DNA from 4 places in the Sphingobacterium sp. MAE genome. Region 4 is predicted to be linked to each of the others. Evidence: riboswitches for the same ligand, from Rfam matches in the RefSeq annotation. Region 4 holds a riboswitch; each other region holds the start of a gene.

Region 1 (8,098 bases), 1.6 Mb from region 4:
TTTGTTTGACATCTCCAACAATTAAATGCTCTGAAATATTTCCAGAAGCATTTCCAAGTGCGTTGATTAATAATGGGCTGTAATTTTTCCACTGGATACGTGAAGTATCTTGAAACTCATCAAAAAGAAAATATTGGTAACGGTTTCCGATTTTTTCCCAAATAAAAGTAGGATCTCCATGTTGATCTAATCCCAGTTTATTCAATTGAATTTGAGCATCTGAAATTAATTGAGCATTGTTTTCCTTACGCCATTGTGCCAATAAGTCACTCATCTCTTTCATAAGACGGAGATAGTAAAAATTTTTTTGGAATGCTTCGTAAGTGATATAAGTACTGAATTTATCTTGTAATATTTTAAAGTTTTTTAGAAGTGGGAATAAGGCTTGCTTCAAAGCGTAATTGATTTCTTTCTTACCGTTTAAAAAAGCATCCTCCTTATCCATTAAATCAACATATTTAGTAATAATCTCCTGGAGTTTAGACGTACTTTGTTTGAACACATTGATCGTTGCATTGGATAACGAATAAATAGGATTTCTGCTTTTTCCCTTTAACTCCGCAGGATCAATGTTTAAGGATTTAAATGTGGTTGTAAAACTTTTGATCTCTTCGTTTAGGGCTTCTAAGAATACTTGAGTAAAATTTTCTATTTCCTTATTTAAGGTATTAAATACTTTATCCGAATTTTGTGATAAAAGATGTTTGTCAAATTCTTTGAAGTTTTCTGAAAAGATTTCATTTGCCAAGTTAGTTAATTCTCTACGGTAGTTCCAATTTTCATTATTTGATATCTTTTTTTCGGCAAATTCAATGATCCATTCCAGTAGATCCGGACGCTTATCCAAAAGTTGGTTTAACATGACAGTAAGCTCTTGTCGCACCCTACTGGTATTCATTTCTATTTTATATGCTGCATCCAAATTGAGCTCATATGTAAAACTTCGAATAACTTTTTGAGAAAATCCATCAATAGTACTAATGGTAAAGTGACTATAATCATGTAAAATCTTGCGATAGACCCGGTACGCCTTTTCTTGAATGAAGCTTGTATTCCATTGTGAAAATTGTGTCAACAATAAACTTCTATAATCCTGTATTTTTCTACTTTGATCACCCAAAGCCAAACCCTTCAATACGGATAAAATTCTTTCTTTCATCTCAGCCGTTGCTTTATTTGTAAAAGTGACAGCTAATATTTCTCGATAACTGTTTTCTTTTGAAAGTAATAGCGTTAGGTAATGTACAGTTAAGCTGAACGTTTTACCAGAACCTGCAGAGGCTTTTAATATTTTTAATGGAGCTATTAATGACATGAATTCAATTTGATTTGGAAGGATGAAAATACGCTTATTAATTTGAATAGACAAAACTGTATGTATGTCTATTATTTAACAATAGACGTAAAATTACAAATAAATTTCTCGAATTAAATTCCATTATTTTTCTGTTATGAAGCCAGATTATATTCTTTAAAACGGATGATTTTTAAATCATTCTACGGTTCAGAATGGATGCTAAGGTAGCATCTTTCTTATTACTTGGAAGTTGACTCTTATATTTAGCTTTTTACTTTCACAAATCCTTTGTATCTTTGCGTCCCCTCTTACATGAAGTACGGGGGATATGTTGAATACATAAATAACAAGAAAACATGGCAACTAAAATCAGATTGCAAAGACATGGTAAAAAAGGACGTCCTTTTTACCACTTAGTAGTAGCAGATGCACGTGCTCCACGTGATGGTAAATTCATCGACCGTATTGGTTCTTACAACCCGAACACAAATCCAGCGACTATCGTTTTGGATTTTGAAAAAGCTTTGGATTGGATGAATAAAGGTGCTCAACCTACTGACACAGCTCGTACTATCCTTTCGGATAAAGGTGTTTTATACAAAAAACACTTATTAGGCGGTGTTAAAAAAGGTGCATTTGATGAGGCTGCTGCTGATGCTAAATTTGTTGCTTGGACTGAAGCTAATGATGCAAGAATCGCTGGTAAGAAAGACGGTTTAGCTAATACAAAAGCTGAAACTAAGAAAATTGCATTAGCTGCTGAAGCTAAGAAAAAAGAAGAAAAAGCTGCTGCTATTGCTGCTAAAAATGCTCCAGTTGCAGAGGAAACTCCTGCAGAAGAAACTGAAGCTCCTGCTGCAGAAGAAACTGAAGGATAATTTTTCTTTCATACAGTATCAAGAAAGCCGGTTCGACATGATCCGGCTTTTTTTTTAAAAAGAAAATAACTCCTATTTCCAAAGTAGTACTGCAATTTTGTATTTATATTTTTAAATTTGCCCTTTCAAATTAGAACATGACCATAGAAGAAAGTTTTTACATCGGTTATATTAGTAAAACACGAGGATTAAAAGGAGAGCTGCAGCTTTTTTTCGAATTTGAAGATTATCAAGATCTAGATTTTGATGTCTTATTTGTTGAAGTCAATAAAAAATTAGTTCCTTATTTTGTTGCTAATATTAAATACCAAACCAATAGTACCGCTTATTTGAATTTGGAAGATGTAGATCATATCGATAAAGCACAGCCCTTAGTCCGTAAGAAGGTATATCTGCCTAATGATAAAATGCCTGAACGTGATCCTGATGATTTCAGATATACGGATTTAATTGGGTATCTAGTGATTGATGAGGTACATGGAGAACTTGGAGAAATTACACATGTGCAAGAAATGCCACAACAATTTATAGCCACCGTTGATTTCAATGGCAAGGAGCTTATGTTCCCATTAAATGATGATTTAATGCTCGGTATTGATTCAGAAGATCAAGTATTGGAGGTTGATTTGCCCGAAGGCTTAGTTGAGTTGTATAAAGAAATTTAACATCTTCACTATCGAACATGAAGAAATATAAGCCACTACACATCTTTGTGTAGTGGCTTATTTATTTTATCTGATCTTGTTTTTATAGCGCTATAAGCGTATAATTTTTTGAGCAAGTTTCTAATATTATTTTGATTATAAATTTCTATTACCGATATTAGCCGATGCTTATAGAGAAAGGCAGAGGGACTAGACCCAATGAAGCCTTAGCAACCTGTTATTTTATAAGGTGCTACATTCTACCCCAACTCAGAGATGGGAAAGATAAGTTGAAACAAGTTTACTTGTGCATTTCGATGTAAGCCAACCAAAATCATATTTAAAAAAAATTAATGAAAATCGTTGATCATATCAGTAATGCCAAAGGAAAAACTTTGTTTTCTTTTGAATTGTTGCCTCCAGCCAAGGGGCAAGGTATCCAGAGTATTTTTAAAACAATGGATGCACTAATGGAATTCAAGCCTCCCTTTATCGATGTGACTTATCATAGAGAAGACTATATGTATAAGAAACACGAAAGCGGTTTATTAGAGCGTGTGGCTTATCGTAAACGTCCAGGAACAGTTGCTATCTGTGCCGCTATTATGAATAAGTATAAAGTGGATGCTGTTCCTCATCTTATATGTGGAGGATTTACGAAAGAAGAAACGGAGAATGCATTAATTGATCTAAATTTCTTAGGTATTGATAATGTGCTGGTACTAAGGGGAGATGCACGAAAAGGTGATTCTGATTTTATTCCAACAGATGGTGGACATGCATTTGCAACGGATTTATTGCAACAGGTGGTTGATATGAATCAGGGACAATATCTCCATGAAGATATTGCTATATCTGAAAAAACAAACTTTTGTATTGGTGTAGCGGGTTATCCAGAGAAACATTTTGAAGCGCCAAACTTCAATACAGATTTCAAATGGTTAAAAAAGAAAGTAGAAATGGGAGCAGAATTTATCGTGACCCAAATGTTTTTTAATGTAGAAAAATACAAGGAGTTTGTTACAAAATGTAGAGAAAATGGTATTCATGTTCCTATAATACCCGGATTGAAACCGTTGACAACTAAAAAGCAATTGATTACCCTACCTAAGATTTTCCATTTGGATATTCCCGAAGAATTGAGTGAAGCGGTCTCCGCATGTAAAAGTAATGCTGATGTAAGACAAGTGGGAGAAGAATGGCTAGTACAGCAGTGTAAAGAATTAATCGATTTCGGGGCTCCCGTTTTACATTTTTACACCATGAGTAATCCCGGACCGACAAAAAGTATTGTAGAAAAGTTATTCTAAATCAACCTATTTAACGATCAGCCTGCCACGTAAATGTAGCGGGCTTTTTTTATAGGCTGTATTTTTTTGTTAAAAAAAGTTAATCTAGTTCAATTGAAATCTTCTTTCATTATATTTAATTGATTATATATCATCAATTAAACCTGGATCATTCATGAGCTATCAGAAAGTGAACAATATGTTAGGCTGGCTATGTGCCATCATAGCAATAGTAGTTTTTATTATTACGGCTGAGCGGACAACAAGCTGGTGGGACACCGGTGAGTTTATTGCTTCAGCTTATAAACTCCAGATTGTTCATCAGCCAGGAGCACCATTGTTTCTGATGGTACAGAATATCTTTTCAAATTTTGCATTAGGCAATGTGGCTCAGATTGCCTTTTGGATGAATATCGGATCTGCTGTATGCAGTGGTTTGACAGTATTATTTTTATTTTGGACCATTACAGCGTTAGGAAAAAAGATCAGTCATTCTGATGATAAACCAATTCATAAAAATCAAGTTATTAAAATTATGGGAGCAGGTCTTGTCGGTGCCTTAGCCTATAGTTTCTCCGATACATTTTGGTATTCAGCAGTAGAATCAGAGGTCTACGCGATGTCCTCATTGTGTACTGCAGTAGTATTTTGGGCGATATTAAAGTGGGAAGCTCGCGCAAATAAACCACAAGCAGATCGATGGCTTATCGTTATCGCTTATATCATCGGACTATCAATTGGGGTTCATTTATTGAACTTATTGGTGATTCCAGCTATAGCTCTTATCATCTATTTCAAGAAAACAGACCGGACAACTTTATGGGGAATCAGTAAAGCAATGATAATTGGACTCGGAGTACTGGCATTAATTCTTTGGGGCGTGATTCAGTATCTCATTAAGTATGCCGCCAAATTTGATTTATTTTTTGTCAACACCCTCGGGCTGGCATTTGGGTCAGGGATATTGGTTTTTGTAGCGTTGATTCTATCAACATTAATTTATGGTATCTATTACTCCATAAGAAAGGGGAAAGTTGTGTTAAATACGGCATTACTAGCAACCTGCTTTATTCTTTTGGGATACAGTTCCTTTACCATGGTTCTGATTCGAGCGAATGCCAATCCTTCCCTAAACAATAATGACCCTAAAAATGTTTTTTCTTTCTTAGGTTATTTAAGTCGAGAACAGTACGAATCAGAACCATTGATAAAAGGTCCATATTTTGATGCAAATCCAACTGGAGTCAATGAACGTGTTGATTATAGAAAAGACAGTCATTAATATGCCGCAATAAAAAGGTCGTCCAGTTATCAATTTGATCGAGAAACCATATTTCCAAGGATTTATAGTCAGAAACCCTATCATCAATATTTTTATAAAGGCTATTTAGGAATTGAAGAAGGCCGAAAAGCCAATTTTGCTGATAATTTAAAATTCTTTTTTAATTATCAGATTGGACATATGTATGCGCGATATTTTCTATGGAATTTTGTTGGTCGGCAAAATGACCAACAAGGAAATGGTTCATTAACAGAAGGAAATTGGTTATCAGGTATTAGAGCTATTGACAATCTACATCTTGGAGGCCAATCCAAATTGTCTGATGAAATGATTCATAATCCAACTAGAAATACTTACTTTTTTCTTCCTTTATTGATAGGACTCGCTGGTGCATTTTGGCATTTTAAGAGGAATAAGAAGGATGCGATTGTCGTGGGACTATTATTTGTTTTTACAGGTTTGGCTATTGTTATATATTTAAATCAATCTCCATTACAACCACGTGAACGGGATTATGCTTATGCAGGATCATTTTATGCCTTTGCCATTTGGATTGGTTTAGGGGTATTTGCTATTTCAGAACTATTAAAAAAATATGCAAACGAAAGAAATACAGCCCTGTTCGCAACATCACTGTGTCTATTTGCTGCGCCATTAATACTTATTAATCAAAATTGGGATGATCATAATCGATCTGAAAAATCCTTAGCAAGGGATGTTGCAAAAAATTATTTAGAAACTTGTGCTCCCAATGCAATTTTATTTACTTATGGTGATCATGATACTTTTCCATTATGGTATTTGCAAGAAGTAGAGGGTGTACGTCGAGATGTCAGGATAGTGGTCATTAGTTATTTGACTTCTGATTGGTACTTTCGGCAGGTGAAAAATGCAACTTATCAAGCTGCCGGATTACCGATAACCATTCCAAATGAAAAGGTGGCAAAAGGTATTCGAGAATCTTTGCCTTATCATGACCTGAATTTAGTAGGATCTACAGATATTAAATTATTGTTAGATTTCTTACTATCCGACAGTAATGATCATAAACTACAAATGAGAGATGGACAATATGAAAACTTCTTGCCCACAAAACAACTTAGACTTGCTGTCAATAAATCTGAGGTAATCAAAAATCGAGTAGTGCCGCAGGAATGGGAAAATGAAATATCAAATCAATTGGAGTGGACTTTTGGAAATGATTATGTAACACGGGCAGACCTAGGGCTGATGTCAGTTCTTGCCAATAACAATTGGCAAAGACCAATTTATTTTTCAAGCATGGTGCCTAGTGAAAACCTCATGGGATTGGACAAATACATGGTCGATGAGGGATTTGCCAAACGTCTGATGCCTATTGATGCAAAACTTTCAGAAGGGGAATCCCTAATAAATATAGATAAATTATACAAAAATATTGTTGAAAAATATGCTTGGGGCAATATACACCAAGCAACTTGTATTGATACAGATTCCTTCAGATTTGCAGGTATGTATGCAGAAGAAATCTTTGGAAAAGCAGCAAGAACTTTGTTTGCACAGGGTAAAACAGAACAAGCAAGACAAGTTGCTGTAAAAGCATTTAATGAACTACCACAGCGTCTATACAGTATGGCTGATGTGACAAGTTATGTAGATGTTATTGATACTCTTTATAAAACTGGAGAAAGTAAATTTGCTAATCAACTTGTTGATCGTAATCTCAAATTTTTAACAGAACATATGGATTATTATCAACAATTGGCTACAGATAAACCCGAAACAGGACTAGAAGTTCAAAATATAAAAATTGCTCTTGACTCTGTTGATCGGTATGAACGGATACTCGCAAATACGAAAGAAAAAGGTCGGTATGCTTATGTTGCTGATCTGAGCAGAAAATATAAAATGATCTATCTAAGAGATTGATTCATACAATGAATGAGACCAGTAATTATATCAAAGTACTGGTCTCTTTTCGTTTTAAAATATAAGGTAAACATTTCTTTACAAGGTCTGTCGACTCTTTCTAAAATCTTACCCCTAGACCAAAACCTAGAAGAAAGGGATTTATGCTCACCTTTGCAGGAATATTTAATCCAGTTGCAAGGTTACTTGCATCCACATTGACATCTGTTTTCAGAAAGATGTGTTTCACATCAAGATTTACAAAGAAATTTTTCGAAATGTTAATGTCAACACCCAACTGAGTTGCTAACCCAAAGGCATTATCATATTTTACGTTTTTAACTATATTTCCAGCATCTTCATTGTAAAATATAGTATAGTTAGCCCCAACACCGACATATGGTTTAATAGATGGACTAGGATAGAAATGATATTGAACAGTTAAAGTTGGTGGCAACAACCAAACACTCCCCAAGTCAATATTATTATTCGTGCTACCACCAATAGCCGATAAATCCGAATTTGTAGTGGATACTTTGTGTTTCGTGGTTCCTAGAATCAATTCTGCCGCGATGTTTTTGTTAAAAAAGTAAGTGAAATCCAGTTCAGGAATAAACTGACTTGAAATAGAAACATTTCCGCCGATCGTGGATACATCAGCATTTTCGATAGGGACAACTCCTACACCTCTAAGACGTATCTGCCATCTATCAAAGTCTTTAGTTTCTTGTGCCTGACTTATTCCTAATCCGAATAATAAACATACAGCAGTTGCAAATAATAACTTTTTCATATTTGAATGTGTTAATTGTGATTATTCA
Region 2 (8,098 bases), 1.4 Mb from region 4:
CTAATACGACGATCTCTAGAGCAGGATTGCGTAGTGATGAAAATTTAGTAAAAGAGATGGGAGGAGTAAGTGGAGCACCATTAACCAAGCGCTCTACAGAAGTGATTCGTTATTTGTCTAATAAGTCAAACCGGTCATTTCCAATAATTGGAGTAGGAGGTATACATTCTGCTGCCGATGCAATTGAGAAAATGGATGCAGGAGCAAGCCTTGTGCAGATTTATACCGGCTTCATTTACGAAGGACCTTCATTGATATCTAATATTTGCAAAGGAATTGCTCAAGCTGGAAAATAAAATTTGAGTTTAATAAAAAAGAGCGGTCTTCGCATTTAATGCGAAGACCGCTCTTTTTTATTTTAAATAGTTTACACTAAAGGTGCGGGTGCTTCTTCTTCAAATAAAGGCAAATCTTTAATAATATTGTACCATGTAAAGATCTTTTTGATATCTGATGAGTATACACGAGATTCATCATGACCTGGTGCAATTTCGCGGAAAGTATTGCGTAATGTCTCACCGTCTGCTTTTGGATCTACCGACAATCCTTTTTCTTTGATTGTTTCAAAAACATTTAATAAACGGATTTCTTCATCTTCTCCGTAAATTGTGATGTCTTCTAAAGTCGCCATTTTTGTAGAAGATAAACTTACTACAGATTTAATCTTAGCGCTATCTAAAGTCTCTAAAATAAATCCACCTTTATTCTGTCCAACTAATTTGAACAACCCTGGTTTTCCTGTTACAGAAACTAATGCTCTTAAATTCATAATATACTTTTTCTTACTGAAAACTAGTCTTCAATAACTTCAATACTTAAAATACGGTCACCTTGACGGATATCGTCAACGATGTCAACATTTTCAACAACTTTACCAAAACAGGTATGATTTCTATCCAAATGAGCTGTATTGTTACGGCTATGACAGATGAAAAATTGTGAACCACCTGTATTACGACCTGCGTGAGCCATTGATAAAACACCTCTATCATGATACTGATTTTCTCCAGTCAATTCACAATCGATTTTGTAACCAGGACCACCTGTTCCAGGCATCCCAGAAGCACCTTCGCGTGAATTAGGACATCCACCTTGGATTACGAAATCAGGAAGGACACGGTGAAAAGTCAGGCCATCATAATACCCTTCTTTAGCTAATTTGATGAAATTTGCAACTGTATTTGGAGCATCTGCTGTATAGAATTGTACAGTCATGTCGCCTTTTTCTGTTTTAATAATCGCTTTACTCATTTTTTTAAAATAAATATGTTCAAATACAAATATAAGATTTCAAAATGACTTGATAAAAAGAATGCACACTCAAGTCGGATTTCACTGAATTTTATTTGTATAAATAATTGATCCTAATAATTTTATGTTTTTATATTTTTGAGTAAATTAGGAAATTATATTGACCATTTATATTCCTAATTTATTAATATGAGTAAACTAGTCATTCGAGATTGGGCGGAAGCAGATCGTCCAAGGGAAAAATTATTAGAACAAGGACGCCGTGTATTGTCAGATGCTGAACTACTCGCTATTTTAATTGGTTCAGGTTCTCGAGAGGAGACCGCAGTAGAGCTCTGCAAAAGAATCTTATCACGATCGCAACATAATCTGGATAACCTTTCTAAAATGGATGTCGTAGATTTATGTGAATTTAAAGGGATCGGACAAGCAAAAGCTATTACAATAATAGCGGCCCTAGAATTGGGGCGTAGACGTAAAGAAGCTGATCAGATAAAAAAACCATTGCTGAATAGCAGTAAACGGGTGTATGATTATTTTAAATATCAATTACAAGATCTTCCTCACGAAGAGTTTTGGGTACTGTATCTCAATACAGCCTGCAAAGTATTGGATAAACAGCTGATTGGTAGAGGAGGGAATGATTTTACACCAGTTGATATCCGTATTATCTTACGTTATGCACTTAATTGCACTGCTAATTCCATGATATTAATTCATAATCATCCCTCGGGAACTTGTCAAGCTAGTCAAGCGGATAAAATATTAACAAAAAAAATTATAGATGCATCCACGCTAATGGACATTCGAGTCAATGATCATGTGATCTTCACAGACAATGGGTACTTCAGTTTTCGCGATGAAGGATTAATGGATTAAAGTTAGGTTATCGAGCAAACAATAAGTCTATCATTTAATCTTGAATCAGAAAATAAGGGGAGTTATAGTCTCCCCTTATTTCCATTAATCGTTAAATTTTCTTTTTTGCCTTCTATATAGAATATAGATAATTGCCAGTAAGGCAACTACTGCAAGAATTATATAACTTGAATTAGAATGTTGTTGTGTATTGACTGCATTGGTATCTGCAAAAACCAAGTTGCCTACCATTATCAGTAGAATTGTTAACCACTTAGCCATAATTTATTATTTATTTAGTAACTCCACAATATAGTGATATTTAATATATCAAGCAAATTTTCTGCCAGTTATTTGTAATTGTGGATTGTGCTATATTATTTTATAAAATAAAGTGTTGAAAGCATATATTGACCATGTTTTTTTTAAAGCACTTAAGATGCTGTATAATTTTGTGTATTCTGTTAAAGGATATTTGTTATTTATGCGCTTGATGCGTTGGAATCGAATCGTGTTTTATAATAAATCTTATTGTAGGGTGTTTTTTTACTTAATTCTTGAGGAATTTTTGATCAAAAGATCGATACTTGGTTTTATTTGGAGCTAATTGATATGAGTTTGATCTCTAAAAATTAAATATCAGGACTGAGTATGTATTTGGTATGTAAGTAAATGTCGCTAAACAGATTTGGGTTGAATATTTTTTGATAAAAAAGAACGCTTTATCCTGATATGATGAATAAAGCGTTCTCTTGTTGGATCTACAAACAGCATAATGCTTGAAATCCGATTGATCGTTGTGTTAATTAACCGATCTCAGCGATGAAATTACCTATTTGATTGATTTCATCTTTATGTGCTGTGATTTGCTTAAGATTGATCGTCCCGATGATATATTTAAAGTCAGGAGCATAGTATCTTTCGATGATTTCAGTAAAACCTAGTTTTTCGATCAGGTTGTCTTCCTCATATCTTAAATACACTTTAATTTCATGATCATTGCTATAAGATAGTGCATCGATGTTTAAATGTTTCTTATACTCATATCTATAATCATAACGCAAAGCTGTGATATCAGATAAGACAGCAGATCCAGTAGGGTGACCGCCTGCGCCTTTTCCGTAGAAAAATTGCTCGTCGGCAAAAGCTGCTTTCACAAGTACACCATTATTTTCATTCTCTACATTAAACAAAATATTATCTGCACTGATAAATTTAGGAATGACATAAAGGACTACCTTACTGTTATTGATTTCACGTGCAGTAGGGATAAGTTTAATTTTAAAGTTTTTTTCTTTGGCAAAACGTATATCTTGTGCACCTAATTTATCAATACCAATATTGAACACATCATCTGGATTGACATAGATACCATAGGCATGTGAAGCGACAATGGTCAATTTAAATTTTGGATCAAATCCACCAACATCTAAAGTGGGGTCGGTTTCTGCAAACCCGAGATCTTGTGCTTCCTTCAATGCATCAGCGTAAGGTTGATTCTCGTTGAATACTTTTGACAGAATAAAGTTCGATGAACCATTGAAGATACCTGTTACAGCATGTAATAATTCATTGTCATAGTATTCTTCCAGATTACGAATAATGGGTATACTTCCACATACAGCTCCTTCATAAAGTAAGCTAGTGCCATATTCTTGTTGGATAGCCGCTAATTCCTCCAAATGCGTAGCAATCATTTTTTTGTTTGCTGAAACAACATTTTTTCCAGATTTAAGCGCACGAACTGTTAAAGCATATGCTGCTTCTGCATCATCGATTAATTCTACGACTGTATTGATATCTGGATCGCCTAATACAGCTTCTGCATCCGTTGTAAACAACTCTGGGGCAAGTGATCTTTTCTTGTCAGCATTCTTGATGACAAATTTTTTAATTTCTAAATTTAAGTTTTTAGTCTTGATAATGTCGTACAATCCTTGTCCTACAACTCCGAATCCAAACATTCCAATCGTTAATTTCTTACTCATAGTTGTTTTTTACGCTTTTATATAATGGTGCTATCTGAAATTATTTTATTTTATCGAAAGCTTGTTGTAAATCATCTTTAATATCATCGACATGCTCAATTCCTACCGATAACCGTAATAACCCAACAAATACTCCTGCTGCTTTTTGTGCCTCTGCACTGAGTTGCTGGTGTGTTGTAGCGGCTGGGTGGATGATCAATGATTTTGTATCACCTACATTTGCTAGATGGCTAATTAACTCTAGGCTATCTATAAAAGCATCGGCTTTAGTGACATCGCCTTTTATCTGAAAAGAAAGAACCGCTCCATATCCATTTTTTAGGTATTTCTGTGCATTTGAATAACTTGGTGAGCTTTTCAAGCCCGGATAGTTCACTTGCTCAACTTGCGGATGCGCTTCTAACCATCTAGCGATTTCTAGGGTGTTGTCTACATGACGCTGAACACGTAGCGAAAGCGTTTCTAGACCTTGTATAAGCTGGAATGAGTTGAAAGGTGATATAGCCGGTCCGAAATCACGAAGGCCTTCCACACGTGCACGGATTGCAAATTGGATGTTGCCAAATGGACCATCTGGGCCAAATACATCTGCGAAGACCAATCCATGATATCCTTCAGAAGGTTCAGAAAATTGTTTAAATTTACCATTGCCCCAGTTATATGTACCACCATCAACGATGACACCGCCAATACTTGTTCCATGTCCGCCGATCCATTTTGTCGCAGATTCGACAACAACAGAAGCACCATGCTCTAGCGGTTTGAATAGATAGCCCCCAGCTCCAAAAGTGTTATCTACGATTAAAGGTAAATCGTGTTTTTTAGCAACTGCAGCTATTTTATCAAAATCAGGAATATCATAACTTGGATTTCCAATTGTTTCTAAGTATAATGCTTTCGTATTTTCATTGATCAATGACTCAAACTCCTCAGCTGTTGTCTCTTTCGTGAAGCGGACCTCAATTCCAATTCTTTTAAATGCAACTTTGAATTGATTGTATGTACCACCATAAATATGGCTACTCGACACAAAATTATCACCAGCCTCTAAAATATTATTTAATGCGATGAACTGCGCAGCTTGACCAGAGGCAACCGCCACTGCAGCAACACCACCTTCTAATGCAGCAATGCGTTTTTCAAAAACATCTGTTGTCGGATTCATCAGACGGGTATAGATGTTTCCAAACTGTTTTAATGCAAATAAGTTAGCGCCATGTTCCGCATTTTCAAATACGTATGAGCTGGTTTGATATATAGGTACTGCACGTGCGCCAGTAGTTGGGTCTGCAACTTGTCCTGCATGAACTTGTAGAGTTTCGAATTTTAAATTTTTATTTGTAGACATGGTTTTTTATAATTAATTAGTTGAATATTTTCGTGAATATTATAGAGTGAGGATCTGCACATGTAGATGCACTTGCTATCCATTAAGTAAAAAATGGATAGATCTAACAATAAAACATAAACATGTGCTCAAACATTCGCATTGAACTTGATGCAAGAGTTGTAAATGTTACGTTGGTAATTGAACTTACCCTGTTGTTTTTTTGTAATGTAAATATCATTGTCGTTTCATTTATATCCTCCATAACAATATTGATATGGACAGGAATTGGCACCTTTTCAAACGTATTTTGAAGGTTGCCAGTGGGTCATTGAGCCAGTCTCTCGCCACTTCTTTATAAATCAAGACCTGATTGAAAGGTTTTGATTAGGTGTATTTCGATTCGATCTACGTTGCAAATATATGTCTTGGAATTTAGAAACCAAAATATTTTGAATTATTTATTTAATACATGAGTAAAAAATGTAGTTTCTTTTTCTTGAGAAAAAGGTGTAATTATTAAATATGAAGAGTGTTAAGTAATTTAGGTTAATTATGGAATCAAAAGAAAACAAAGGATAAGGGAGATGTGCGTCTTCGCATTCTTAAAAGGTGAAAAAAACGCTTTGCACAAATCGGTTACAATTCGACATCTATTCGTAAAGTAGCCGCCAATCCGCTATAATTCCCATTATTATCTATCTGTCCTATAAGGACAAGAGTGATATCGGATATGCTGTTCATCAAGAAGAGCATTTACACATTGATCCTAGTAGAAATAAAGGTTGAATCAAAAGAACAAGTTGATGATTCTCTTAGTTTAGAGAAATGGTTGATTGTATGTGATCGCACAATGGCCGATGATGATGGCTGCGAACAAAAAAATGCTAGAAGTATTGGCTTCTAGCATTTTTTAACTTAAGTGAACGACCCTAAACTAATAACAGGAGCTTTATTTTATAATGCGCTTTATTTTATTAGATTTTTTAATCAACTTATGTAATTGTGTATAGTTTTCCTCTTGAATAGCATCTTTCAGAGCTTGCAACTGTTTAATATTTTCTTCCAATACTTCTAATACGTTTACTCTATTTTGTTTAAAAATAGGTGTCCACATATCGGGAGAGCTTTTAGCCAAACGTACTGTGGATTCAAATCCAGAACCCGCTAATTCAAATATCCTGCCCTGTGATTTTTCTTTTTCTAATACCGTTAAGGCTAGCGCAAAAGAAGTCAGGTGGGAGATATGTGAAACATAAGCGGTATGGGTATCATGTTCTTCCGCAGTCATAAATGACGTGCGCATTTCCAGTTGTTCAGTAATGGAATCTGCGAGTTCAAAAGCGTCTTCATCAGATTTAAAAGCCTCCACGTAGACCATCATTTTATCTTTGAACAAGTTTGGTAAAGCTGCTTCTGGGCCAGAATATTCAGTCCCTGCCATAGGGTGAGCCGCCACATACCGACCACGATTTGGATGTTCTGAGATCAATTGTAAAATATTAAGCTTAGTAGATCCCATGTCAATAATGACTTGGTCTGTTACTAGATCTAATAATTTTGGTGCCAACGAGATAATCGCATCCACAGGAGCCGTGAGAATAATGACCTTGCATTTTTCTAGTGCCTCTTCCAACGTTGCTTTCTGATCGATAAAGCCAATTTGCAATGCTTTTGTTAAGTTAGCATCACTTTTGTCGACACCAAATACCTGATCACAAAAATGCTTTTCTTTTAGTTTCATGGCGACTGAGCCACCAATTAAACCGACGCCAATAATGGCTATATTTATCATGTTATTTTAATCTTAATTCGTTTCTTTAACTTCTTTAATTCGCTCAATAGCCTCTTGCAACACTTCAACTGAAGCACATAAACTAATTCTGATATAGGAGTTTCCAGCAGTTCCAAATATACCTCCTGGAGTAATGAAGACACGTGATTGATTTAATACCTCATCACTAAGAGCGTAGCCCGATTCGTAACTGTCAGGAACTTTTGCCCACACAAATAAACCAACTTGATTTTTTTTGTAGATACAGCCTAGCATGTTCATGATTTCAAAAACTAATGCTCTTCTTTCATTGTAGATTCCATTTAATTCTTGATACCACGATTGATCTAATTGTAATGCTTTGGCCGCAGCAAGCTGTGCTGGCAAGAACATGCCAGAATCCATGTTGCTTTTAAATCGCAGCACTTCATTGATACGTTCTTCTGCACCCACTAACATACCGATTCGCCATCCAGCCATGTTCGATGACTTACTTAATGAATTAAGTTCTAAGGCAACATCTTTTGCTCCTTCAATAGACATAATACTCTTAGGGCTGTCTGTCAAGATAAAACTATAAGGGTTATCGTGGCAGATTAAAATATGGTTTGCCTTTGCAAAAGCAATCAATTCAAGATAAAATCCTTCATTCGCACTAGAGCCCGTAGGCATATGTGGATAGTTGATCCACATCAGTTTTACTTTCGATAAATCGTTTTCAGAAAGCTTTTTAAGATCAGGTAACCAATCTGTTTCCTCAGATAAATCATAGGTAATAGCTGTGGCTCCACTTAGTCGCACTGCAGCGGCATAAGCAGGATATCCCGGGTTTGGTATTAAAACCTCATCACCTTCTTGCAAGTAAGTCATGCAAATATGAACAATACCTTCTTTAGAACC
Region 3 (8,098 bases), 530 kb from region 4:
TTAATCCTTTATTTTTCAACTGAGGAATACTGTTTCGTATTGAAAACTCTGAATGTTCAATAGAATTTGGTATCTTAATTGCAGAATTTTCATCAAGCTTTTTATATTTCAAATGGTAATGAACATTTGAATCTTGCGGAATCTTTAAAAAAGGTGCTTTCGAATGGAATTTACTGTTATTTGAATTAATCTTCCCTTTCAAGGTATCCTTAGACATAATTTGCGCTTGTGCTCGTGTTAAAAAAAAGCAAATAGAAAAACAAAACAAGGTTAATATCTTCTTCATATTTTTCAACTATAAAAAATGTTAATCTAAATTAACCAATAGCATTTTAAAATGAAACAATAAGCTTGTTAAACATTGTTAAATGCCGTTAAATCAAAGAAAGCATTCCTATATTTGTAACAAATGAAGAAAAGTAGCATCGTTTTGATTATTAGCTTGATGACCCTCGCCTTATTGGGCGTTGCGGCTATGCAATTCTATTTTATTAGAGAATCATACCGCCAAAAATCACAGCTTTTTGATGAATCTGTTAATGCGTCTCTAACAGCTGTTGCCGGCAAAATAGAGCGTAGAGAAGTTATTGACTTTGCGAAAGTACAGCAACAAACGAATATTAAAAAATACCAGTTTGAGCAAGAGAAGCAGCGACATCTAGCCGAGCAGCTGAAACTTCAAAGAGAGTTAGAAAATCTCAGATCTGAGCAATATGCTATTAAAGAAAAATTTAAAGAAGCAGAAGATCAATTGAAAGAAACTTTTCCAAGTGTTATTTCAATTGAGAATTCATTTTATGAAACCTACATCAATAGAAAGAATAAAGAGAATGTATTGAGTATTGATGTTATTAAATATAATAGTCCAGACCATGTCGTAAAAGAATATGTTGAAATTGGCGCTACCAAATTTTTACCTCGAGTAAACGCAAAAGATGATAGTGCCCGATTTGTTATTCCAACGATAGACCCTGTCCTAAAGCAAGCTATTGAATACAAAATAGCGACTTTACCCCCAAGATCTAATAAACAAATCTCAAAAAAAATAATTGAACTTGAAGATCAACTCGAAAACATGAGTGGTCAAAATTTAATTGGTAATGGGAAAAATGTATTTGATACCATTGCTGCCATTGGTGGCAAAAAAAGCGGTATTATAGAAGATGTAGCTATCGGTATGGAGTTATCAAAGCGTCCCTTTCGAGAGCGTCTAAATATCAATCTCATTCAAAATTTATTAAAAGAGGAATTATCTGAACGCGATATCCACTACCCTTTCAACATTGAGGTTCGAGATAGCAGTAATATTGTTTTCCGAATACAAACCATCGATAATATTATCAAACCCAATAAAATAACGCGCTATTCAACGGCCCTATTTAAAGGTGATATTGGCTCGCCTCCTGGAAGACTAAGCGTTTATTTCCCGAGAAAGAGTACAATTATTGTCGATAATATGAGTTATTTGCTACTCCCAACTCTAGCTTTACTTTTTCTTTTAATCGGCTGTTTTGCATATACCTTACTCATCATATTCAAACAAAAAAAGGTTTCAGAAATGAAAACTGATTTCATAAACAATATGACGCACGAATTTAAAACTCCTGTCGCTACGATCATGATAGCCAGTGAGTCTCTACGTGATCCCGAAATCATATCAGATGAGCGTCGAGTAAAGCGACTTGCCAATATCATATATGATGAGAATGTTAGATTAGGCAATCATATTGAACGAGTCTTAGATATAGCCCGTCTCGAAAAAGAGACTTTAAAACTAGAAAAAACGCCTATCCATATTAATGATCTATTATCAGCAGTGCTGGATAGTATGCAGCTGCAATTACAAAAAGTAGGTGGTAAATTTGAACATCATTTTGACGCAAAAAACGATGTTGTAGTAGGTGATGAACTTCATTTATCAAATGTATTTTTCAATTTGGTGGACAATGCCATTAAATACAGTAAAGATAATCCACACATAACTGTTAAAACTAAAAATACAAAAGACAGCATTCACATAACAATTATTGATAATGGGATCGGAATGGCAAAGGATCATCTCTTAAAAATATTTGATCAATTTTACCGCATTCCAACAGGAAATGTCCACAATGTGAAAGGCTTTGGGTTAGGACTTTCATATGTGTACGATATCATCAAAAGAATGAATGGCAAAATTCAAGTAAAAAGTGACAAAGACAAGGGAACACAATTTGACATCGTATTACCTATAAAAAATTAAATTTAAATCGATATTAATTTCGTATATTATCATCAATATTCGAACAAAACCATAAGAATATGCAGAAGATATTATTAGCAGAAGACGATCCAAACTTAGGAGACTTATTAAAAGATTATTTAGAGCTTAAGGGAAAATTTGATGTTACCTTATGCACTGATGGTGAAGAGGCCGTCAATCAATTTCGCAAAAGCACATATGATCTATGTATCTTAGACGTCATGATGCCCAAAAAAGATGGCTTTACAGTCGGTAAAGAAATCAGGAAAATAAATACGACAACCCCGATCATATTTGCTACCGCAAAAGGCATGATGGAAGATAAGACAGAAGCTTTTGAACTTGGCGGCGATGATTACATCACAAAACCATTTCGAGTAGAAGAATTACTCCTTCGCATAAATGCGTTGCTCAAACGTGTTATAAGAGAAAAAGATGATCAGGTTGTGAGCGATAAATTTGAAATTGGAGAATACTTCTTTGATTATACCAGTCAGCAAATAGCCCACAAAGGTGTGCAGCAGAAGCTATCGACAAAAGAAGCCGAATTATTAAGGTTACTTTGTTTAAAAAAGAATGATGTACTGACAAGAGAAGAAGCACTTTTAAAAATCTGGCATGATGACAATTATTTCACAGGGAGAAGTATGGACGTTTTCTTAAGTAAACTGAGAAAATATCTACGAGATGATCCAAAAGTTGAGATTGTTAACGTACATGGAAAAGGCTATAAATTATTGGTCAGCTAATATACATTTACTCCGAATAATAAAGAGATGTTAAAACATCTCTTTTTGTTTATCTTGCTACAATGAAAATATCAATAACAATTTTTTTTATCCTTTCTATCTTTTGCTACTCTCCATCTCTTTATGCGCAAAGAGATACTTTACAAAAAAATAATGAAGATTTTGACACCAGTAGGAGTCAAATAAATTATAAACAATTAATAGTACCCGCTGCTTTAATGACTTATGGCATAATCTCCTTAAACAGCCCATACCTCAAAAATAAAGATCAACAGATAAATAATTCCATAAACAATGATCCATCAAAAACATTCAAATTTGATAATGTCAGTGTTTTTATTCCTTCAGCAGCTGTTTACGGTCTCAATTTCCTAGGTGTCCCAAGTAAACATAACTTCAAAGAACGTCTAGCCATTAGTGCGATCGCTCATGCCATCACCTTATCTACGGTATACACGATCAAACAGACCACTCCTACTTGGAGACCAGATCGTGCTGATCATGAATCATTCCCATCCGGACATACTGCTGTCGCATTTACGGGAGCCGAGATGTTATGGCAAGAGTATAAAGATCAATCCATTTGGTACGGTATCGCAGGATACACAATAGCTGCGGGTACAGGGTACCTCAGAATGTACAATCAGAAACATTGGTTTTCGGATGTCGCTATGGGAGCAGGTATTGGTATCATGGGAACAAAAATAGCATACTGGCTATTACCCCTATTTGATAAACATTTGCAATCAAGAAAGACAAGTTACTTAACCATGGCAACTCCATTTTACAATGGGAAACAACTTGGTGTATCTGCTAATTTTCAATTTTAAGCCTTGATTTATTGTCATTTTGATATAAAAGTTACAAAATATTTGTTTTTATAAAACTAATTCCGATATTTACAGCGCTTATAGAGAAAGGCAGAGGGAATAGACCCAATGAAGCCTTAGCAACCTGTCGATTGACAAGGTGCTACATTCTACCCCATCAAAAAGTGGGAATGATAAGCTAGACACAAATATATCTTGTGCCCTCCTCTCTAAAAGCAATCAAAAAATTTAGTAAATAGATTCAAGAATTTTTGATCGTTTTTTATTTCAAATAAAAAAAATCCATCTAATTTCTTGCTTCGTTAAGGTTGAACAAATAAAATAATTTTATATTTATGTTACTAACGAACAACTTAGGTTACCCACGTGTAGGTGCCTTCCGCGAGTTGAAAAAGGCCAATGAAGCATATTGGGCTAAAAAAATCAGCGCGCAAGAATTATTGCAGGCTGGACTGAAAATCCGTGAAGGCAACTGGCAAACTCAAAAAGATGCTGGCATCGATTTGATCCCTTCAAATGATTTTTCATTTTATGACCAAGTATTAGACTTGACTCTAACTGTAGGTGCTATTCCAGCACAATACCAATCACTCTTAAACAACGAAGATAAAGGATACAATTTGGACCTTTACTTTGCAATGGCGCGTGGTTTTCAACAAGATGGCGTTGATGTAACGGCAATGGAAATGACAAAATGGTTTGATACTAACTACCATTACATTGTTCCAGAATTCGTAAAAAATCAAGAATTCAAATTGACTTCAGAGAAATTCTTAAACGAATACAATGAAGCAAAATCTTTAGGTATCGAAACTAAGCCTGTATTAATCGGCCCAATCTCATACTTATTATTAGGTAAAGAAAAAGAATCTGGTTTCAATCGTATCGATCTAATCGATAAGTTGGTTCCCGTATATGAAGAAATCTTAGGCAAATTGGCTGCTGCTGGTGCAAAATATGTACAAATTGACGAGCCATTTTTAGCTTTAGATATCGATGATGCAACACGTGCTTTATACACTAGTGTATTTACTAAATTAGCTGCTGCTGCTCAAGACATCAAAATTATTGTAACGACTTATTTCGAGGCATTACGTGACAACGAAGAAACCGCTCTAAACTTACCAGTTTATGCTGTTCATGTTGATCTAGTAAGAGGTGAAAATCAACTCGACACTATATTAGCTAAAGTTCCTGCTTCATTAACACTTTCATTAGGTGTTGTTGAAGGACGTAACATTTGGAAAAATGATTACGAAAAATCTTTAGCACAAATCAAAAAAGCGGTTGATGCTCTAGGCAAAGACCGTGTATTAGTAGGACCTTCAAGTTCCTTATTACATGTACCTTTTGATTTAGACAATGAGGATAACGAAGAATCATTGCCTAAAGAAGTTAAAAATTGGTTAGCATTTGCTAAGCAAAAATTAGCAGAGGTAAAAGATCTAGCGATCTTAGCTGAAGGTGAAGTAGATGCAAAAACTGCGGAGCGTTTCGAAGCTAATAAAGCTGCTGCAGAAGACCGTCGTACATCTTCTTTAATTCACAAACCGGAAGTCAAAGAGCGTACTGCAAACATCACTGACGACGACGCAAAACGCACATCTTCATTCGCTGCTCGTAAAGAAGCACAGCAAGCTAAATTTAACCTTCCAGCATTCCCAACTACGACAATTGGTTCATTTCCACAAACAAAAGATGTCCGTAAATGGAGAGCTGATTTGAAAAAAGGTGCAATTACTCAAGAACAATATGACAAAGAAATCGCAGCGGAGACAGAAAGAACAATCCGTCTTCAAGAGCAATTAGATATCGATGTATTAGTTCATGGTGAATTCGAACGTAATGACATGGTTGAGTATTTCGGAGAGCAATTAGCGGGTTATGCCTTCACTAAGAATGGTTGGGTACAATCATATGGCTCACGTTGTGTAAAGCCTCCTGTTATTTATGGTGATGTTTACCGTCCTGCTGATATGACTGTTCGTTGGTCTTCATACGCCCAAACTTTGACTAACCGTCCGGTAAAAGGGATGTTAACAGGTCCAGTAACGATCTTACAATGGTCATTCGTACGTAACGATCAACCACGTTCTACCACAACTTATCAGATTGCATTAGCAATTTTGGATGAAGTACAAGCATTAGAAAAAGCAGGTATCAAAATTATTCAAATCGATGAACCAGCAATTCGTGAAGGTCTTCCGTTGCGTAAAGCCGATCATCAACAATATTTAGATTGGGCTGTGCGTTCATTCCGTGTTTCATCTTCTAATGTAGATGACGATACACAGATTCACACACATATGTGCTACTCTGAATTCAATGATATCATCGAAGATATCGCTGCAATGGACGCTGATGTAATTACCATCGAGACTTCTCGCTCACAAATGGAATTATTGGATGCATTTGCGGCTGACTTTAAATATCCAAACGATATTGGACCAGGTGTATATGACATCCACTCTCCTCGTGTACCGAGTACAGAAGAAATGGTTGAGTTATTGCGCAAAGCTAAAGCTGTAGTTCCTGCAGAACAACTTTGGGTGAATCCTGATTGTGGTTTAAAAACACGTGCTTGGCCAGAAACTAAAGCTGCTTTAGAAGCGATGGTTGAAGCTGCCAAAATCTTAAGAGCTGAATAAGTTTAGCGTTTTAGAATTATAAATATAAAAGATCCTGAAGTAAAATTACTTCGGGATCTTTTTTTTACAAAAAAATAATACGCTCTATCTATTTCTTTAACACAGAAAGATTAATTTTACTGTAATCAAAAAAAGTGTATATCATGAAAATTTTAAGCTGGTTTTTCTGTTTGCTGTTTTTTTCATCTATCTATATCTATGCACAAGAAGGTTATCCGATCCCTCCTTTCAAATCTAACACCCTTTTTTATATTCAACATAGCGAAGGCCATAACACTTATGTATATGAAGCCAATATGATTGATAAACAGCATCTCAATGCCAACATTCCTATCAATAACTATCGAATTTTGTATGATAAAGGAGGAGAAATTAAACCTTTAACGAGTATTCAACAAAAATTCGCATACGGAATCATTTCAAAAAATTTAGAGAACAATATAGTTGAGTTTGAGATTGTGTCTTATAAAAATCAACCGCTATATCTTAAGGTCGATAAAGCAGGTAAACCCTATGTAGAAACCACATTAAATGGACACAAATTTAATCTACATCGTATTTTTATCAAACAAAAGGAAGGAACGTCTGGTCTAGGGACACGAGTCGATTATCTCTTGTTTTACGGAATAGACCACAAAGGCAATAAAGTCCGAGAGAAATTAGTGCCGTAATTGATTTTTAGAAAGCAATCTCGTCACCTTATCATACTCAATGCTTTATTGCATCAGACTTTCTATTTTAATGAGTTTGTACCTCTTCAATGAAAAGAAGATAATACGTTTTATATGACGATGATGCATGATGATATTTAAAGCGTATACCCTTCTTTAATTCAATGGAAGGATATACGTCTAGTACTTTTTTTATTATAGTCACAATTTGTTGAATTTGTCCATACATTAGAACGTGCAACCTATCATTTCGTTATTTTTTGTTTACGTCCTATTTTCCGTTTTCCTTTAATTCGATCTTCAATATCTTTGATCGTGGCCAACATCTCAGTATCTACATTTTCCAATCTAACCAATTTTAATACTTTTAAGGCTTTTTTAAATTTTTTAAGTTTTTCCAATATGAGTACTCTTTTTAATAGAAATAATGAAGTTGAAACTCCAGGAATTGTTAGAGCAAACTCAATTGTTTTTTCAGCCTCTTCATATGCATTGGTATCAATCAAAGTCTGTATATAAGGTTGATAAATTTCCAAAGCATATAAATTATGTACTAAAGCTTCTTGAAAATATTTCTTTGCTTGTTCAAAATCAAACAATTGTTCAGCATGAAGCCTCCCCATCAGGCATAGCGCCATCGTATTTGATTCGTCATAAGATAGGGCATATGACAAAGATTCTATCGTATTTTCCAGGTAATATGGATAATTATCCAATGCCTGTAACACATATTTATTCATAAAATATATTGCATCAATTCTCAAAAGATCCTGACATAAACGATGTTTATATCAGAAACAGTAATTAATAAAAGATCATCTTATATACTTCGACTTCCGAAATATATAAGACATCATGAATTACTCGAACATTGTCGAGACCAAAATAAAGTCAAAAGGAGGAGTAACTACGAGAAAAAAGTATTCTGAAGAATATCCCCAAGATCCTTCTTTTGGAT
Region 4 (8,098 bases):
ATGTAGTATGGATGTCATACATTTGATAATTTCCACTAATAATATTGTCCCAATAATCGTGAATATAAATAATTGGAAATAAAGTGTAGGCTATTACCACATTTATAAAAAATATTATAGTTCCTTTCATATGTTAATTATTAACAGTCGCTTCTCAACGTGGTTATTGGATCCACTCCTTTAACAACTCTTTTAATAGCTTCCCACTTAGGCCGCTCAATTTTAGGACTTACAATATTTGCAACACCACCATGTTGATTAACATAACTACTTACCTTATCTTGGAAGACTTCCATAAATTATCGGACGACTCAAATGCCACATACTCCACAAGAGCGTCAAACCCTGTGGTTAATCTATCTACCCCTCTTGTATAAAATGTATATGATCCATTCGATTCTTTTACAAAACCAAAATCTCTATTTCCTGAAACTGGATGTTGTCCATATTTTGGATCATAGATAGTTGTAAAAGTCCATTTATTATTCGAAAAATCCGATACGATTACAGATGCATTATCCGGTCCCAAAATATCTATCGCAATTACTGCACTCAATGGATTATTCGAAAGCCAAAGGTTTTTATCATTTATTCCATACCAGTTATATGGGTCAAAAGAAGCGTATGTATTGTTTACAAAATTATTAATATCTTTACGAATAACACTCAAAAATTGTTCCGGTGTCTGTCTTATTCCATTTATTACGGGCAATTGTTTAATGTTTATAGGATAATAATCCATATTCACAACAGTACTGGATGCATCATCAATCTTTTGTACACGTGCTACTATATCATAATTTAAATTTGGAACAATGTGTGGATTTGTTCTAACTTGATTTAATTTATCAATTTGTGCTTGTTTTACTTGATGTCGAGCAGTAGCTAACCACTTTTCTATAATTTCACATGGAACATCTGGCAATAATCCGAAAGGTCTATTAAGCAACTGTAGTTTAATTCTTGTATCCGTTACCCCTCCTACTTCTCCAGGAAATCCAGGGCTTCCCGGAAATCCTGGATTTCCAGGAAGCCCTGGATAGGAAGGATTTGTACCTGGAGGATAAATTTCAACTACATCTAGCATATTTTGAAAACAGAAATTTACTAAATCATTTACAGTAACAATTTTATCTATGTCAGAATCTTCAAATACAATTGAAAATTCATTTTCACAAAAAATAAACACGTCTTGTAAATCCAGATCTATAAGACCTAAATCATCATTAAATTTGGATTCTAACAGTACCTCTTCATGATTGATTCCAAATTGCTCACTAATATATCTTCTTATTTTATTAGCTACAGAAAAAAAATCTGAACCAGAACCATTTGCTTTTAGACTCTTATTTTGAATTTGCGCTATGTCCAAGTTAGTACTTTCTATAACATTATCTTTTTCACAAGATGTGACAAACACAGCAAATAGTATTAAAAAATATATTCTAAATTTTCTTTCCATATAGTATTAAGTAGGTTATTTATAATTATAAGTTATTCGTGATTATGAAAATACAAGGTGAGCAATCGTTTAAAATTTAACTTTTTATAATACAAATCTATTTATCTCTATAATTGTCTTATAAAGCATTATGATGGTTAAGTAAACAACTCAGCATCAATCAAATAAATAAAAATATCAAGATTCATTAAAGAAATAATCATAAAAAATTACCATTAAAAATTATTAACTGGTGCAATTATAGAAAATATTTTCCAAAAAAATAACAAAAATTATATTATAGCGAATTATAATTAAGTAAAAAAATAATGTAATTCATTGAATAAATTAAGGTTATAACATTCTAAGTCAAGAAGAAAGGAATGAATTGATATAACTAAAATTACATTAGAAATTCTCACTTTTTACCTATGAAAAATCCCGGTAGAAAGACATAGCATTAGCCACATTCTCAATTTGATTGTAAACAAAAAACATAGACCTATGCTAGAAAAGAATATCAGCTAATTATTTTAAAATAAATTTTGATTCAAAATAAAATCTACTAACTTTGTAGAGTATTCAGAATTGCACGATGCAATACCAACCGAGTTAAGTAACCGCGGTGGTAAATTAATATGGGTTTCGACCAAAAATATCTGGATACAGTTTATGGTTTAATCCTTTAAATTTTTAAATTGTATGTCAACACCAAATCTTTATCAACACTTACTGGAAAAATTCAGTTATTACACCATCAATGAACTGATACAACTCAACAATGATACGGTATCGGAAAAAGGCTGGGGTTCCTCCAAATCTACATTTCGCACGGCTCTCATCAGTACTTTTTCTAAAAGAGGTTTAGACCTTTCCAACATTATTTCAAGAGAAGATGGTTTTACCTCCGTCAAGTATGTAGCAGTTCGATTAGAAAAAAACACGCTTGTTCCAATTGTTCAGTAGGATAGTCAGAACGACATGATCTTTGCAATTTATCTACTAGTCTAATGAATCAGATCCACAGCTTGTTATACTCTAAATCGGTATTAAAAAGATTAGGATATCAAGCTTACAAAAAGTAGTTCAGTTATTTTACTAATAAGCTTCAGTTGTTTATTATTTTCGAACAATTGAAGCTTTTACAAAAAGCTATTCCTTAAAAGTATATTTATCGTTTATCATATCTACTTTAAACAATAGTTCTCTCCTGATTTATTTCCAATTGCGAGCACAATATTAATACTATACACAAAAGATGCATCGATAGTTTGTGCCAAGCATATCTGCATTTTTTATTTGATACTCTGCTTTAATTTCCCAAAAATACGGATATGATCACCTGATCATTACATAATATGTATCTACCTAAAATTTTCAAAGCTTTATAAAATGACTTCGTCAAAAGCCTTCCTAAATAGAAAATAGGAATTACATAAGATAAAGTAGATTTTGTATCTTGCATGCTCATAATTGTATTTTTTATGAATCGAGTGAAAAGAGCTCAATCCATGATCACACTCCTTATTAAAATAAATTATTTTGATGAAAAAAAAATCTTTAATAACGCTTTCTGTATTACTATGTGCTTCGGCAACTATAGCTCAAGAAAAGAAAGAAACGAAACTGACTGTTAATATGGAAACACCAACAAAAACTCCATTAGACCCGCAAACATTATGGAAGTTAGGACGTGTTTCTGCCGAAGGAATTTCACCTGATGGAAAAACACTGGTATATGGTGTCTCAAATTATGCTGTGGAGACCAACAGCTCAGAGAAAAACTTATACACCTTATCATTGGAAACAGGCAACGCTACTCCCCTAACTAGTGAAAAGGGCGGTGAGTCTGTGGTGCAGATAACAGAAAATGGTGATATCATTTATTTGTTCAAAGGACAGCTTTGGAAAAAGAACAGATATAAGGGTGAAGCTGTACAATTGACAAATAGCGATACTGAATTAGAAAATGTCAAGTTATCTCCAAATGGTCAATACATATTATTCAGCAAAGCTGTTTTAATCAAAAAGTATCACAGTACAGATAAATATCAGGATTTACCAAAGTCCGATGCCTATGTATTCGACAATCTGGACTACCGCCATTGGGATACTTTTAATAATGGAAAATTTAACCATCCATTCGTTGCTTCCTATAATAATGGAAAAATTGGTGAAGCAATTGATCTGTTACAAGACGAGCCATTTTACAGTCCTCAAATGCCATTTGGCGGATCGGAAGATTTTGAATGGACGCCCGATAGTAAAGCGATTTTATATGTGAGCAAGAAAAAATTTGGTACAGACTATGCCGTAAGTACCAATACGGATATCTACCGTTATGATCTTGCCACCAAGCAAACAACCAATCTAACTGAAGGAATGCTTGGATACGACACCAATCCAACTTACAGTCCGGATGGAACCAAGTTGACTTGGTTGAGCATGAAAACGGATGGTTACGAAGCGGATAAAAATGATATCATTGTGTTTGATAAAGCATCTTCTCAACGACTAAATCTAACCGCGCATTGGGATGGTACCGTAAACTCTTTTACCTGGAGTAAGGACAATCGCAAAATTTATTTTGTAGCACCTGCTAAAGGAACGGTACAACTATTTGAATTAATTGTTCCTACTAATTTTAAGAACAAATCCTTAGCGTCCATCAAACAGATCTCTGAAGGAAATTTTGATATTACAGGAATTGTTGGGCAGGTCGATAATCAGTTAATTGTAACTTCTACAAAATTTACAAGAGCTACAGAGGTGTACCGCTATGACTTGAAGAGTAAAAAGTTAACTCCATTGACTACTGTCAATGATAAGATGTATGCGCAGATCAGTGATAATAAGATTGAATCGAGAATTACAAAAGCTTCTGACGGGCAAGATCTTTTTTCTTGGGTCATATACCCTCCTGATTTTGATCCAACAAAAAAATACCCAACGATCTTGTACTGTGAAGGCGGGCCACAATCTGCTTTAACACAATTTTATTCATTCCGTTGGAATTTACAGCTTATCGCATCTCAAGGATATATTGTCATCGCTCCCAACCGTCGCGGTATGCCGGGATGGGGTGTGAAATGGAATGAGGCGATCTCCAAAGATTGGGGTGGACAACCGATTCGTGATTACTTATCTGCGATTGATGATATATCGAAAGAAAAATACGTAGATACCACGCGCCGCGCTGCTATTGGTGCTAGCTATGGCGGATATTCTGTTTATATGCTCGCTGGTGTACATGAAAATAGGTTTAAAACATTGATCGCGCATAACGGCTTGTTTGATATGAGAAGCTGGTATGGTACGACAGAGGAAATGTTTTTTGCTAACCATGAACTGGGCGGTCCATACTGGGATAAAGCAAATGAAAAATCGTACACCACATTCAATCCATCCGAATATATCGAGAAATGGAATACACCAATTTTGATCTTTCAAGGTGGTCACGACTACCGCGTGCCGATAGGACAAGGACTTGGAGCTTTCCAAGCTGCACAGTTAAAGAAAATTAAAAGTAGATTGGTTTATTTACCCGATGAAAATCATTGGGTGCTATCGGGACATAATGCCCAAGTATGGCAAAGAGAATTTTTTGGTTGGTTAAAAGAAACATTATAATAAACAAAACGGGCTCGATATAATTTCGAGCCCGTTTTTTTTATTCCTCACCCTTCTTTCCAAAGATGGAAAGTTTAATATATTTTCCAGGTTTTTCTTTAATATCTTTCATCAGATGATCTAAACTTTGCGATGCATTATTTAAATTATCATAAAGCTTATCGTCATTGATCAATAGGCCTATTGAGCCCTGTCCCTTGTTGATTTTATCAACGATCGTCTGGAAATCGCTCATAGCCATATTAGCTTTATCCATTGTTTGTTGAAAATCAAGCTTAGCGGCTTTATCAGTAACGGTATTTAAATTGGACATAATAGCTGTTATTTGACCGCTATTATTTTTAAAGGTATTGGTAATGATGTCTAAGTTCGTGATGATATTTGTTAATCTTTTACGCTCCGAGCCCACAAGTCCTTCCACATCTTTGGTAATGAGTTCCACATTTTTTAATGATGTTGAAATACTATGTACACTTTCCTTAAAATCTTTTTGAAACTGATCGTCCAGTACAGAATTGACAACTGTTAATACTGAATCTAATTTTATGGTGATGGTTTCAACTCTTTTCTGTATCGGCTCGACCTTATCCATGATATTTGCCTGGATACCCGACGCTAACATATCACCATCCTTGGCCAACTCCGCACTATTCCCCATATCAAATACGATCGCCTTTCCTCCAAGTAGATCGGTACTGGCTATTCGTGCTATGGTATTTTTGGGTACCTTATATTCGGAACTGATTTTGAATTGTGTTAAGATACTACCATCAGGCTGCAAGGTCATCTTCGACACACGTCCTATTTGATATCCATTTACCAACACCGGTTTAGAGGCTGTCAGACCATCGACAGCTTGATAAGATGTATAATATGTATTGTCACTGCTAAATACATCATTACCCTTTAAAAAGCTGTACCCAATAAACAATAATGCAACTGCAACTACAGTTAAAATTCCGACTTTAGTCTCGTTTGATATTTTCAAAATAATATTTTCTTAAGTTTTATATGAATTCAATTTATCATTTAAACAAGACAAATGCAAATAAGTTTATCGTTCGACGCTTTTTTTGAATGCACTAATGGCGGCGACTAAGTTTTGTACGATCTCTTCCTGTCCTTCGTCCGATAGCATAAAAGCCTCTTCAGTACGATTATTCATAAAACCTATTTCTGTCAAAACTGCAGGCATACCCGCCTCCGCTAAGACGGCTAATCCCTGTTCTAAAATTCCTCTACTTACACGACCTGATTTTACATATTCTTGCTGCATCAAGTTGGCCAACTTGATACTCTTCTCACGGTATTGATTTTTCATTAATGAGAAGATGATATAACTTTCTGGATCTTTGGGGTCAAATCCTTGATAATTTTCTTTATAATTTTCCTCTAACAATAGGGAGGCATTTTCACGAATTGCAGCAGTCTGCTCGCCTAAACGATGTGAGCCCGATACAATAGTCTCTGTTCCTCTAGAAGAGCCTCCTGGTGCCGAGTTACAGTGAATAGATATAAATATATCCGCTTTTGCAGCATTGGCCATACGAATACGTTTATACAAATCAATAAACTCATCTGTACGTCGAGTAAACATAACACGTACACCTGGTAGCTGTCGCTCAATTTCTTTTCCTAGTTTTAATGCCACTTCCAAAGCAATATTTTTCTCCAAAGAACGTGAACCCTTTGCTCCCGAATCTCGTCCGCCATGGCCTGGATCAATAACAATTGTTCTAATTTGATAGGACTGTGGAGGTACAGGATGTGGTTTTGGTGGAGTAGCACTGGTCAAAACCATAAATAATAAAATCGCCGGGGCTAAAAAAAATATAAATTTCCGCTTTCTAATATTCAAATCTGATTTCATGTATATTTTTTTAATTTCTGTAATTTAATAACAAAATGTAATGAGTAATATTGTGCTACAAAAATAGGAAATGTTAATCTCGTTAAAAAACGTCACTTTCTATTTGTTTTTGACTAATTTTGTCGAGCTTAGTTTAATATTTTTACAAAAATAACATTTGTCTTTAATTTTGAAGTCGTTAACACACATTTTAACCATATTCCTTATTCTTTCGCTAAGTGTTTTTTCAGCATTTTCGCAAGATAAAATTTCCGTAAAGACAACGTCAAAGAATCTAAAAGATTCTGTTTCGGTCATAGGAACCCCTGACTCCATTCGTGTGAAACGAGACTCCTCCCTAATAAACAAAGACAGTACCAAAAATAAAGGCGGATTGCAGGCGGAAGTTAGTATTATCGCTCGTGACTCGCAGCGTACTGAAGTTGATAAAAACATAAGTCACTTGTACAAAGGGGCTAAGGTTAAATACCAAGATTTTGAACTGTCAGCAGATTATATTCGATTAGATCGAAATAAAAAGCAAATATTTGCTTCGGGAGTGATCGACCATAACGGCAAATATGTGGGTCGTCCTATTGTGATGACGGGGTCCGAGAGCCCTAAGACAGTAGATTCTCTGTTATACGATTATGAAAAACAAGAGGGTAATACTTATGGAATCATGACCGATGTGGAAGGAGGATTCATTCAAGCAAAAGTAGTACGTAAAAACTTATACGATGAAATGTCCTTGTACCATGGTCTTTACAGTACCTGTAATCTACCTGAGCCCCATACACATTTTGGGATCTTCCTGAGCAAAGGAATCGTGACTAAGAATCAGATCATCGCTGGACCTTCTTACCTCGTATTGCAGAATATACCGCTAAAATTTATCGGTTTTCCATTTGCCTTTTTCCCTAAACCCGATAAAAGATCTTCCGGATTCTTATTCCCATCTTTTGGTGAAGATTACACCCGTGGTTTTGCGATGCGTGATATTGGTTGGTACTTAGCTTTCAACGATTACTGGGACAGTGAAGTACGAGGAAGTTTATATTCTAAGGGATCTTGGGAAGCATCCATCAATACGCGATATACTGTAAATTATAAATATAATGGTGGATTCAATATCCGCTATGCTTCAACAAAAGCCGGAGTAGAGGGAACGGATAATT

Evidence for each region. Region 4 has a riboswitch for S-adenosylmethionine ahead of AC06G9_RS03825 (5-oxoprolinase). Riboswitches for the same ligand answer to the same signal wherever they lie in the genome.
Region 1: linked by a shared signal. The riboswitch ahead of AC06G9_RS19625 (methylenetetrahydrofolate reductase) and the one ahead of AC06G9_RS03825 (5-oxoprolinase) in region 4 are both predicted to bind S-adenosylmethionine.
Region 2: linked by a shared signal. The riboswitch ahead of AC06G9_RS09695 (O-acetylhomoserine aminocarboxypropyltransferase/cysteine synthase family protein) and the one ahead of AC06G9_RS03825 (5-oxoprolinase) in region 4 are both predicted to bind S-adenosylmethionine.
Region 3: linked by a shared signal. The riboswitch ahead of metE (5-methyltetrahydropteroyltriglutamate--homocysteine S-methyltransferase) and the one ahead of AC06G9_RS03825 (5-oxoprolinase) in region 4 are both predicted to bind S-adenosylmethionine.

The regions. Positions count from the first base shown of each region.
Region 1 is NZ_CM160044.1:4,580,168-4,588,265, reverse strand. Features, by position in the region: gene AC06G9_RS19640 (UvrD-helicase domain-containing protein) at 1-1,315, opposite strand, end outside; gene AC06G9_RS19635 (30S ribosomal protein S16) at 1,654-2,175, shown strand; gene rimM (ribosome maturation factor RimM) at 2,313-2,840, shown strand; SAM riboswitch class I at 3,006-3,111, shown strand; gene AC06G9_RS19625 (methylenetetrahydrofolate reductase) at 3,173-4,129, shown strand; gene AC06G9_RS19620 (glycosyltransferase family 117 protein) at 4,284-5,390, shown strand; gene AC06G9_RS19615 (hypothetical protein) at 5,571-7,298, shown strand; gene AC06G9_RS19610 (OmpW/AlkL family protein) at 7,399-8,070, opposite strand.
Region 2 is NZ_CM160044.1:2,290,103-2,298,200, forward strand. Features, by position in the region: gene AC06G9_RS09670 (quinone-dependent dihydroorotate dehydrogenase) at 1-296, shown strand, start outside; gene AC06G9_RS09675 (DUF5606 family protein) at 368-769, opposite strand; gene AC06G9_RS09680 (peptidylprolyl isomerase) at 793-1,251, opposite strand; gene radC (RadC family protein) at 1,441-2,130, shown strand; gene AC06G9_RS09690 (homoserine dehydrogenase) at 2,916-4,097, opposite strand; gene AC06G9_RS09695 (O-acetylhomoserine aminocarboxypropyltransferase/cysteine synthase family protein) at 4,138-5,445, opposite strand; SAM riboswitch class I at 5,674-5,788, opposite strand; gene AC06G9_RS09700 (prephenate dehydrogenase) at 6,377-7,219, opposite strand; gene AC06G9_RS09705 (pyridoxal phosphate-dependent aminotransferase) at 7,232-8,098, opposite strand, start outside.
Region 3 is NZ_CM160044.1:356,198-364,295, reverse strand. Features, by position in the region: gene AC06G9_RS01525 (hypothetical protein) at 1-286, opposite strand, end outside; gene AC06G9_RS01520 (sensor histidine kinase) at 410-2,242, shown strand; gene AC06G9_RS01515 (response regulator transcription factor) at 2,302-2,991, shown strand; gene AC06G9_RS01510 (phosphatase PAP2 family protein) at 3,054-3,821, shown strand; SAM riboswitch class I at 3,897-4,001, shown strand; gene metE (5-methyltetrahydropteroyltriglutamate--homocysteine S-methyltransferase) at 4,157-6,469, shown strand; gene AC06G9_RS01500 (DUF4833 domain-containing protein) at 6,613-7,140, shown strand; gene AC06G9_RS01495 (hypothetical protein) at 7,386-7,880, opposite strand.
Region 4 is NZ_CM160044.1:884,137-892,234, reverse strand. Features, by position in the region: gene AC06G9_RS03830 (hypothetical protein) at 272-1,462, opposite strand; SAM-I-IV-variant riboswitch at 2,015-2,108, shown strand; gene AC06G9_RS03825 (5-oxoprolinase) at 2,144-2,407, shown strand; gene AC06G9_RS03820 (S9 family peptidase) at 2,987-5,071, shown strand; gene AC06G9_RS03815 (MlaD family protein) at 5,112-6,059, opposite strand; gene AC06G9_RS03810 (N-acetylmuramoyl-L-alanine amidase family protein) at 6,126-6,941, opposite strand; gene AC06G9_RS03805 (putative LPS assembly protein LptD) at 7,111-8,098, shown strand, end outside.